Regions from separate parts of the Yersinia massiliensis genome, predicted to be linked through region 2. Evidence: predicted binding sites of a transcription regulator. Region 2 holds the regulator's gene; the other holds the start of a gene.

Region 1 (4,437 bases), 990 kb from region 2:
GCAAGAGCTATCTGAAGCCGAACATAGCCACGCGTTTGCCCATGTTGAAGCTGGGCGCGAGGGTATCTCGCTGACTTACTTCGAATTTGGCACGTTATCAGCACTGCAACTCTTTAAGCAGGCTAAGCTTGATGTGGTGATTCTTGAAGTGGGGCTAGGTGGGCGATTGGATGCAACCAACATTGTTGATTCTGATGTGGCTGCTGTCACCAGCATTGCGATAGACCACACCGACTGGTTGGGCTTTGATCGCGAGAGCATTGGGCGCGAAAAAGCAGGGGTATTCCGTGCAGGAAAACCGGCTATCGTGGGCGAACCTGATATGCCGCAGTCTATTGCTGATGTCGCTGAAAAGCTCGGCGCTCAACTGTATCAGCGCAATAAAGCGTGGCAATTTAGCCAGCAAGAACAGCATTGGAACTGGCAGTGCGGCGATCATCAATGGGCGAATTTACCGTTACCCAATGTGCCGTTGGCGAATGCGGCCACGGCATTGGCCGTATTGTATTATTCCGGTCTGCCATTGAGTGAAGCTGCGGTGCATCAAGGTTTACTGGCTGCCCGTTTACCGGGACGTTTCCAGATAGTCAGTGAGCAACCCTTGCTGATTTTGGATGTAGCTCATAACCCGCACGCTGCACGTTATTTGACTGATAGGCTGGCCCAATTGCCGAAAAAAGGTCAAGTACGGGCAGTGGTGGGGATGCTATCAGATAAAGATATTGGCGGGACGTTGGCGTGTTTATCTGAACAGGTCGACGAATGGTATTGTGCGCCGTTAGAAGGCCCGCGTGGGGCCACGGCTGCGCAATTAGCTGAACACCTTAGCCGTCCCCGCGTATTTAATGATGTCGAAACGGCTTGGCGACAGGCCATGCAGGATGCAGCACCACAGGATGTGGTCATTGTCTGTGGCTCTTTCCATACAGTCGCCCATGTGATGGCCGCATTGAGTCTGTAGTGGTGTCGATTTTATAACCGATTGAATATAGACCTAAAATAGTGGGTGCTACACAGCGGTAGTCAGCGAACGTAGCTGTAGCATCCAGTATCACAGGCAAAGTTTGGGGAGTGCGAGTGGCAAGTAAGTTCCAGAACCGTTTAGTCGGGACCATCATTCTAGTCGCGTTAGGCGTGATTGTGCTGCCGGGGCTGCTCGATGGCAAAAAGAAGCATTATGAGGATGAGTTCGCCGCCATTCCATTAGTGCCAAAACCCGGTGATAGCCAAGAGATTGATGCGGTTCCGCCGGTCAGTCAGCCTTTGCCTATCGCGCCGCCGGAAGGCGCGGCACAAGCGGTGGAAGTCCCGAAAGATGATTCCGTCTCTCAGGCCGCGAACGATGCCGGTAACCGGCCAACTGAGCCCCTTATTGTCTCACCACCGCCGATGCAAAATAAGCCGGTTGAGGTGAAACCTGTGGAGAAGAAACCGGTTGAGATCAAGCCAGCTCCGGTAGAGAAAAAACCGCAGGAAGTGAAACCCAAACCCGAGGTTAAGCCAGAAGCACAGCCGGAGAGCAAACCCGTCACAGAAGAGAAAGCACCGGTCGGACAGGCTTATGTCGTCCAACTGGGGGCGTTGAAAAATGCCGCTAAAGTGAATGAGGTTGTTGCCACATTACGTCTGTCTGGTCATCGGGCTTATACCGTACCCGCGACCCCTGTTCAGGGCCAGATAACCCGTATTTTTGTCGGGCCGGATGCGTCAAAACAAAAACTGCAATCAGCGTTGCCTGAGCTTAATTCATTAAGCGGCCTAAATGGACAGGTTAAGTCCTACAGCACGGGGCGTTAAGGTCTCGCGTGGCATGACGATGTCTGGTCACGCGGGGGTTGCGAATGAAGTATGTGAGCTAAGTTTGTGCGACGATTGTTGTTTTTAAAATCGTCGCACTTTAATTTGTCATGGGGTCAGAAACCCCTACGCAAACGTTTTCTTTTTCTGTTAGAATTCGCCGCGAACAGGATGCAGCGGTGATTTCGTCATTGGAATAGCCATGGTCTGGATTGATTACGTCATTATAGGGATTATCGGATTTTCTGCGTTGGTCAGCTTAATCCGAGGGTTTGTCCGTGAAGCATTGTCACTTGTAACATGGGGATGTGCGTTTTTCGTTGCCAGCCATTTTTACAGTTACCTTGCTGTCTACTTCACTCGTTTTGAGGATGAAGTGGTCCGTAACGGAATTGCTATCGGCATTTTGTTCATCGCGACATTGATCGTCGGGGCTATTGTTAACTATGTGATTGGTTCACTGGTTGAGCGTACTGGGTTATCAGGAACAGACAGGGTATTAGGGATCTGTTTTGGGGCGCTGAGAGGTGTTCTGATTGTCTCTGCCATGTTGTTCTTCCTCGATACGTTTACCGGTTTCTCGCAAAGTGAAGACTGGAAACAGTCGCAATTAATCCCGCAGTTCAGTTATATCATCAGGTGGTTCTTTGACTACCTGCAGAGCACGTCGAGTTTCTTACCGGATCAACTACCGATTCGGAGCGGCTTATGAGGAAAAGACAACATGTGCGGTATTGTCGGTATCGCCGGTTTTGCACCGGTAAACCAGTCGATTTATGATGCGCTGACGGTGCTTCAGCACCGAGGCCAGGATGCTGCGGGCATCGTTACCATTGATGCCCATAACGGGTTCCGGCTGCGTAAAGCAAACGGCTTGGTGAAGGATGTATTTGAAACCCGGCATATGCTGCGCTTACAGGGGAATATGGGTATTGGCCATGTTCGTTACCCGACAGCTGGCAGTTCCAGTGCTTCCGAGGCTCAGCCTTTCTACGTTAATTCACCGTTTGGCATTACCTTGGCACATAACGGTAATCTGACTAACGCTCACCAGCTGAGAAAGAAATTATTCGAAGTTTCTCGCCGTCATGTGAATACCACGTCTGACTCAGAAATTTTGCTGAATATTTTTGCCAGTGAATTGGACCGCTTCCAACATTATCCGTTGGAGTCTGACAACATTTTTGCCGCTGTTGCCGCTACGCATCAGCTCATTCGCGGTGCTTATGCGTGCGTCGCGATGATTATCGGCCATGGCATGGTCGCCTTCCGTGATCCGAATGGGATTCGCCCGCTGGTGATTGGTAAACGCACATTGGTTGATGGCCGCAATGAGTATATGGTCGCTTCTGAAAGTGTGGCACTCGATACCCTTGGTTTCGAATTCCTGCGTGATGTTGCGCCAGGTGAAGCGGTGTATATCACCGAAAAAGGCCAGTTGTTCACTCGCCAATGCGCTGAAAATCCAAAATACAATCCATGCCTGTTTGAGTATGTCTACTTTGCTCGCCCTGACTCCTTTATGGACAAAATTTCTGTTTACAGTGCACGTGTGCGCATGGGCCAGAAGTTGGGCGCGAAAATTGCCAAACAGTGGGAAGATTTAGATATCGATGTGGTTATCCCTATCCCTGAAACCTCTTGCGATATTGCGCTGGAGATTGCTCGAATTCTGGATAAACCTTACCGCCAAGGTTTTGTGAAAAACCGCTATGTTGGCCGTACTTTCATCATGCCGGGTCAGCAAGAACGCCGTAAATCGGTGCGTCGTAAACTGAATGCTAACCGTGCAGAATTCCGCGATAAGAACGTGTTATTGGTGGATGATTCGATTGTGCGGGGCACCACATCAGAGCAGATCGTTGAGATGGCACGTGAAGCGGGAGCGAAAAAAGTCTATTTTGCCTCAGCCGCACCTGAAATCCGTTTCCCTAACGTGTATGGGATCGATATGCCGAGCGCCAATGAGTTAATCGCTCATGGTCGTGAAGTGGATGAGATTCGCCAGTTAATTGGTGCCGACGCGCTGATTTTCCAAGATCTTACTGATCTTATCGAAGCTGTACGCGAAGATAACCCCGATATCACTCAGTTTGAATGTTCCGTCTTTAATGGCGTTTACGTCACTAAAGATGTGGATCAGAGCTATCTAGAGTATCTGGAATCGTTACGTAACGATGATGCGCAAGCATTACGTAATCATAACGAAGCGGAAAATCTTGAGATGCATAACGAGGGTTGATACCCGCAACGGATTAAGTTGCAGGTATGCAGGCTGATTTACGATTGCGGTCTGCAAGACTTATTATGTGACAAAAATAGATGAATCAAAAAGGTGCAACTTGCGTTCAGGCGCGGTGCACCTTTTTTGTTTTAAGATACTGGGGGCATGACTTGCTTATCTGTGCCTGATACGGCAAAGTTTGCCCCTATTTCTTTGTGTTATGCTTATTTTTGAAGACATAACATCAGTACGAGGCATTTTCCATGAAGCGACTTATTATCGGTATCAGCGGGGCTAGCGGAGCCATTTATGGCGTGCGGCTGTTACAGGTGCTGCAACAGGTTGAGGGCGTGGAAACTCATTTAATTCTCAGCAATGCGGCGCGCCAAACGTTAGCACTTGAAACCGAGTTCAGC
Region 2 (4,437 bases):
TCAGGGTAAAGTAGCTGACGCCATAAATCAGTCATTTGGGTCTTTTGCTGATTTTAAAACGCAATTTACCGATGCTGCGGTTAAAAATTTTGGTGCTGGTTGGACTTGGTTGGTCAAAAAAGCAGACGGTTCACTGGCCATTGTCAGTACATCGAATGCGGCTACCCCGCTGACCACCAACGATAAACCGTTACTGACTGTAGATGTATGGGAACACGCTTATTATATCGACTACCGCAATGCGCGGCCTAAATACCTGGAAAACTTCTGGGCGCTGGTGAATTGGTCTTTCGTTGAGACGAATTTAGCCTGATAAGGCGAATAAACGCGAGAGGATGTGTTGATACATCAGTATCACTAAAATCGATAACCATAATAAGGGCGGGTAAACCGCCCTACTTGTCACGCTATACCGGCAAGCGGTTGACTTAATTCATTACCGCCACGAAGCTAAAGGCAATAATCATTGCCAATGCACCAACAGTCGTAATCAGCGACATTTTCAGATTGGTATCCATAAAAACTCCTCAGCCGGTCAATTTGTAGTAGGGAAAAGGCACATAGTTAGTGTGTTAAATTATCTTCCCACAATTCAGAAAAAAAATCTTCTGCTCATTACTCACTTTATAACTTTGATTACCCCTTTCACTTTTCCTCCAGATCAGCCAAAATTCGCAGTTCATAACTGCATACTGGCCAATAACGTCCAACAAATACTCTCAGACAGCCCGCTGATTCCATTTTCCAGCCTAATAATATGCTTCTGTCTGAATGGTTTCGAGTATGTAGGCAAACGATTAACAAAATACTGACCTGCTGTAACAGGTGAGCTTAGGAGTTATTTTTTATATGGCAACGATTAAAGATGTGGCCAAACACGCGGGTGTGTCCACCACCACCGTTTCGCACGTGATTAACAAAACTCGTTTCGTCGCCGAAAATACTAAGGCTGCCGTGTGGGCGGCCATTAAAGAACTGCATTATTCGCCCAGTGCTGTGGCCCGCAGTTTGAAAGTTAATCACACAAAATCCATCGGCTTGTTAGCAACCTCCAGCGAAGCCCCCTATTTTGCCGAAGTAATAGAAGCGGTTGAAAACAGTTGTTATAGCAAAGGCTACACGCTGATTCTATGTAACTCTCATAATAATCTGGATAAGCAAAAAGCGTATCTGGCGATGTTGGCGCAAAAGCGTGTCGATGGGTTATTAGTGATGTGTTCAGAATATCCAGAGCAACTTCTTGGGATGCTGGAAGACTATCGCAATATCCCGATGGTGGTGATGGATTGGGGTACAGCGCGGGGTGATTTTACTGACTCTATTATTGATAATGCTTTTGAAGGCGGTTATTTGGCCGGTCGCTATCTTATTGAACGCGGCCATCGCGATATTGGTGCCATTCCGGGGCAGTTATCTCGTAACACCGGCGGAGGTCGCCATCAAGGCTTCCTTAAGGCATTGGAAGAAGCGAATATTGAGCTGCGTGATGAGTGGGTAGTTCAAGGCGATTTCGAGCCAGAATCAGGCTATAAGGCCATGCATCAAATTCTGACACAAAAACATCGTCCAACGGCCGTATTTTGTGGCGGAGATATTATGGCGATGGGCGCGATTTGTGCAGCCGATGAATTGGGCCTGCGAGTGCCACAAGATATTTCGGTGATAGGGTATGACAACGTGCGTAATGCGCGCTATTTCTCACCAGCACTGACCACCATTCATCAACCCAAAGAACGATTAGGTGAAACGGCATTTGCCATGTTGCTCGATCGTATCGTCAGCAAGCGCGAAGACCCACAGACCATTGAAGTTCACCCGAAACTGGTTGAGCGACGTTCTGTTGCTGATGGTCCGTTCCGCGACTACCGCCGTTAATCAAACTCTGCCGGTAATGACTCATCTTCCGGCGCAAAAAACATCTATTTGGTAACGCCCTGCTGCCAGTAGCAAACTTCGCTACCGGCGGCACTATCGTGCGGTCAATCACAGCGCAATCACTCATTTTCGTCTTTCAGCCACTCATCATTCAATGTGACACTGTCACCCAAATATTCAAGTAACCAAGCCAACGCGGGTGAATGGTTATTTTGCTCCCAAGTCATGCAGCAAGGGCTATCTGGTAAGGGTTCTGTCAACGTCAAAGCAGCTAACTTCCCTTGTGCAATCAGTGGTGAAACCATATGAGTCGGTACCATGCCTACGCATAAGCCTGCACACAGGCAATCAATCCCTGTCACCCAGTCCGGTACCACCAGCCGCTGCTGATTATCAAGTGTCCAAGTGTCTCGCTTGGGTAGATTCTGCGCGGTATCCTCCAAACATAATGAGGGAAATGGCCGTAACTGGTCATCGGTCAAAGGCCCTGTTAACTGGGCCAACGGATGTTCAACACTCACAACACACTGCCAGCTCAAAAATCCCATATCGCGAAATACAAACCGCCCGCCAACAGGCACAGCGCGAGTCGCGCCAATGGCCATTTCTGCTTGCCCGTCGACTAACACATCCCATACGCCATTGAACACTTCATAGCGTACCCGCAATTCAATATCGGGAAAATGCCGATAGAAATCTAAGATTAAGCGGCGGCTGCGAGCTGGCTTAACGATTTTATCTATCACGATGGTCAATTCCCCCCGCCAACCATTCGCGACTTGCTGGCACTGTCGACGTGTGCCATTCATTTTTTTGATAACATCACGCGCTTCCTTGATAAAAATTGCGCCTGCAGCCGTTAATTCGACGTCACGATGCCGCCGTTCAAACAGTGGCACCGCGAGCCACTCTTCAAGTTGACGCACGGTATAACTTATCGCCGACGGTACACGGTGCAATTCTTGTGCAGCGGCACTGAAACTTCCAGTACGCGCGACAGCATCCACTACATCCAGTGAGTATTCAGACCACATTAACTCCACCTCTGCTGCTCAACCATTTAGATATCAAATATATTGATAGCATGGTGCAAATATTACCGTTTCACAACAGATTATCTTGCCGGATAGAATGCCCTCCGCAATAAATTGCCTATAACAATGCATTTACAACAATCGTCATAACAGCCATTTTCTGTCGCACCTGCAAAAAAATGTCCCCATCGAGATATCAAGAATGAAAACAACGTCTAGCTTCATGTTCTATCTGGCCGGTTTAAGCATGCTAGGTTATCTGGCCACCGATATGTATTTGCCAGCCTTCGGCGCAATGCAACAAGAACTGCAAACTTCAGCAGGGGCCATTAGTGCCAGTTTGAGTATTTTCTTGGCGGGTTTCGCAATAGCTCAGCTTATTTGGGGACCGGTCTCGGATAAATTAGGCCGTAAGCCGGTGCTGTTAGCGGGTTTAGGGCTATTTGCCATCGGGTGCTTAGGGATTTTATGGGTTGAAACCGCCTCACAATTATTGATCCTACGTTTCATTCAGGCAGTGGGCGTCTGTTCTGCGGCCGTAAGTTGGCAGGCTTTAGTGGTAGATCGCTATCGCGATGGCAAAGCCAACCGTGTGTTCGCGACCATTATGCCTTTGGTGGCGTTATCTCCGGCACTGGCCCCTCTCCTCGGTGCATGGTTGTTAAATCACTTCAGTTGGCGCTCTATTTTTGTGGTACTGCTGGTCGTCACATTGCTGCTCTTGATCCCAACCGTACGCCTTAAAGAACGCAATAAATCCGTCAACGAAAAGAATCAACAATCTATCACGACGATCAGTTTCTGGCAGTTGCTGAAATCACCGGTATTTAGCGGCAACGTCATGATGTTCGCCGCCTGTAGTGCCGGTTTTTTTGCTTGGTTAACCGGTTCACCTTTTATTCTGGGTGACATGGGTTACGGCCCGAATACCATTGGTTTGAGCTATGTACCGCAAACTTTAGCCTTCCTCTTGGGAGGATTCAGTTGTCGTAGCGCACTCACCCGTATTAAAGGAAATACGTTATTACCTTGGCTATTGGCGGGATATAGTGCCAGCATGATCGCGCTTTATTTCATCGCCACTTTAACCACACCCTCACTGGTTAGTTTACTTATTCCCTTCTGCATAATGGCGCTTGTCAATGGTGCCTGCTACCCTATTATCGTAGCAAATGCGTTAATGCCTTTTCCTGCGAATACGGGGAAAGCAGCCGCACTGCAAAACACGCTTCAGCTAGGTTTATGCTTTATTGCCAGCATGCTAGTTTCAGCGTTTGTCAGTCGCGCGTTGTTAGCCACTGTCACTGTCATGCTGTCGACGGTGGTATTAGCACTATTGGGATATAGCATTCATTGCTATGCATTACGAAAAGATAAAAAGGTATTAATTACCAATAAAAATAGTCACTAAGCGGCATAAATGCCGAGCGAGATTTAGTATTGAGAAAGCGACTCGGCAAGCCTATACACGATTAAACCGATTACAATATCATTAAAAAATAGCATTACCTGAAGTTCTTTCTGTGCG

What was found. The regulator PurR, encoded in region 2, represses purine synthesis genes. The targets are predictions, from matches to a motif close to CANGCAAACGTTTGCNTG.
Positions count from the first base shown of each region.
Region 1: a site for PurR is predicted at 1,925-1,942, ahead of cvpA (colicin V production protein). Genes of this name have one in related genera too.

Region 1 is NZ_CP028487.1:1,547,944-1,552,380, forward strand. It holds gene folC (bifunctional tetrahydrofolate synthase/dihydrofolate synthase) at 1-961, shown strand, start outside; gene dedD (cell division protein DedD) at 1,078-1,797, shown strand; gene cvpA (colicin V production protein) at 2,000-2,509, shown strand; gene purF (amidophosphoribosyltransferase) at 2,522-4,039, shown strand; gene DA391_RS07130 (UbiX family flavin prenyltransferase) at 4,285-4,437, shown strand, end outside.
Region 2 is NZ_CP028487.1:2,538,384-2,542,820, forward strand. It holds gene sodB (superoxide dismutase [Fe]) at 1-313, shown strand, start outside; gene DA391_RS11860 (YnhF family membrane protein) at 429-518, opposite strand; gene purR (HTH-type transcriptional repressor PurR) at 850-1,875, shown strand; gene punR (DNA-binding transcriptional activator PunR) at 1,995-2,909, opposite strand; gene punC (purine nucleoside transporter PunC) at 3,112-4,320, shown strand.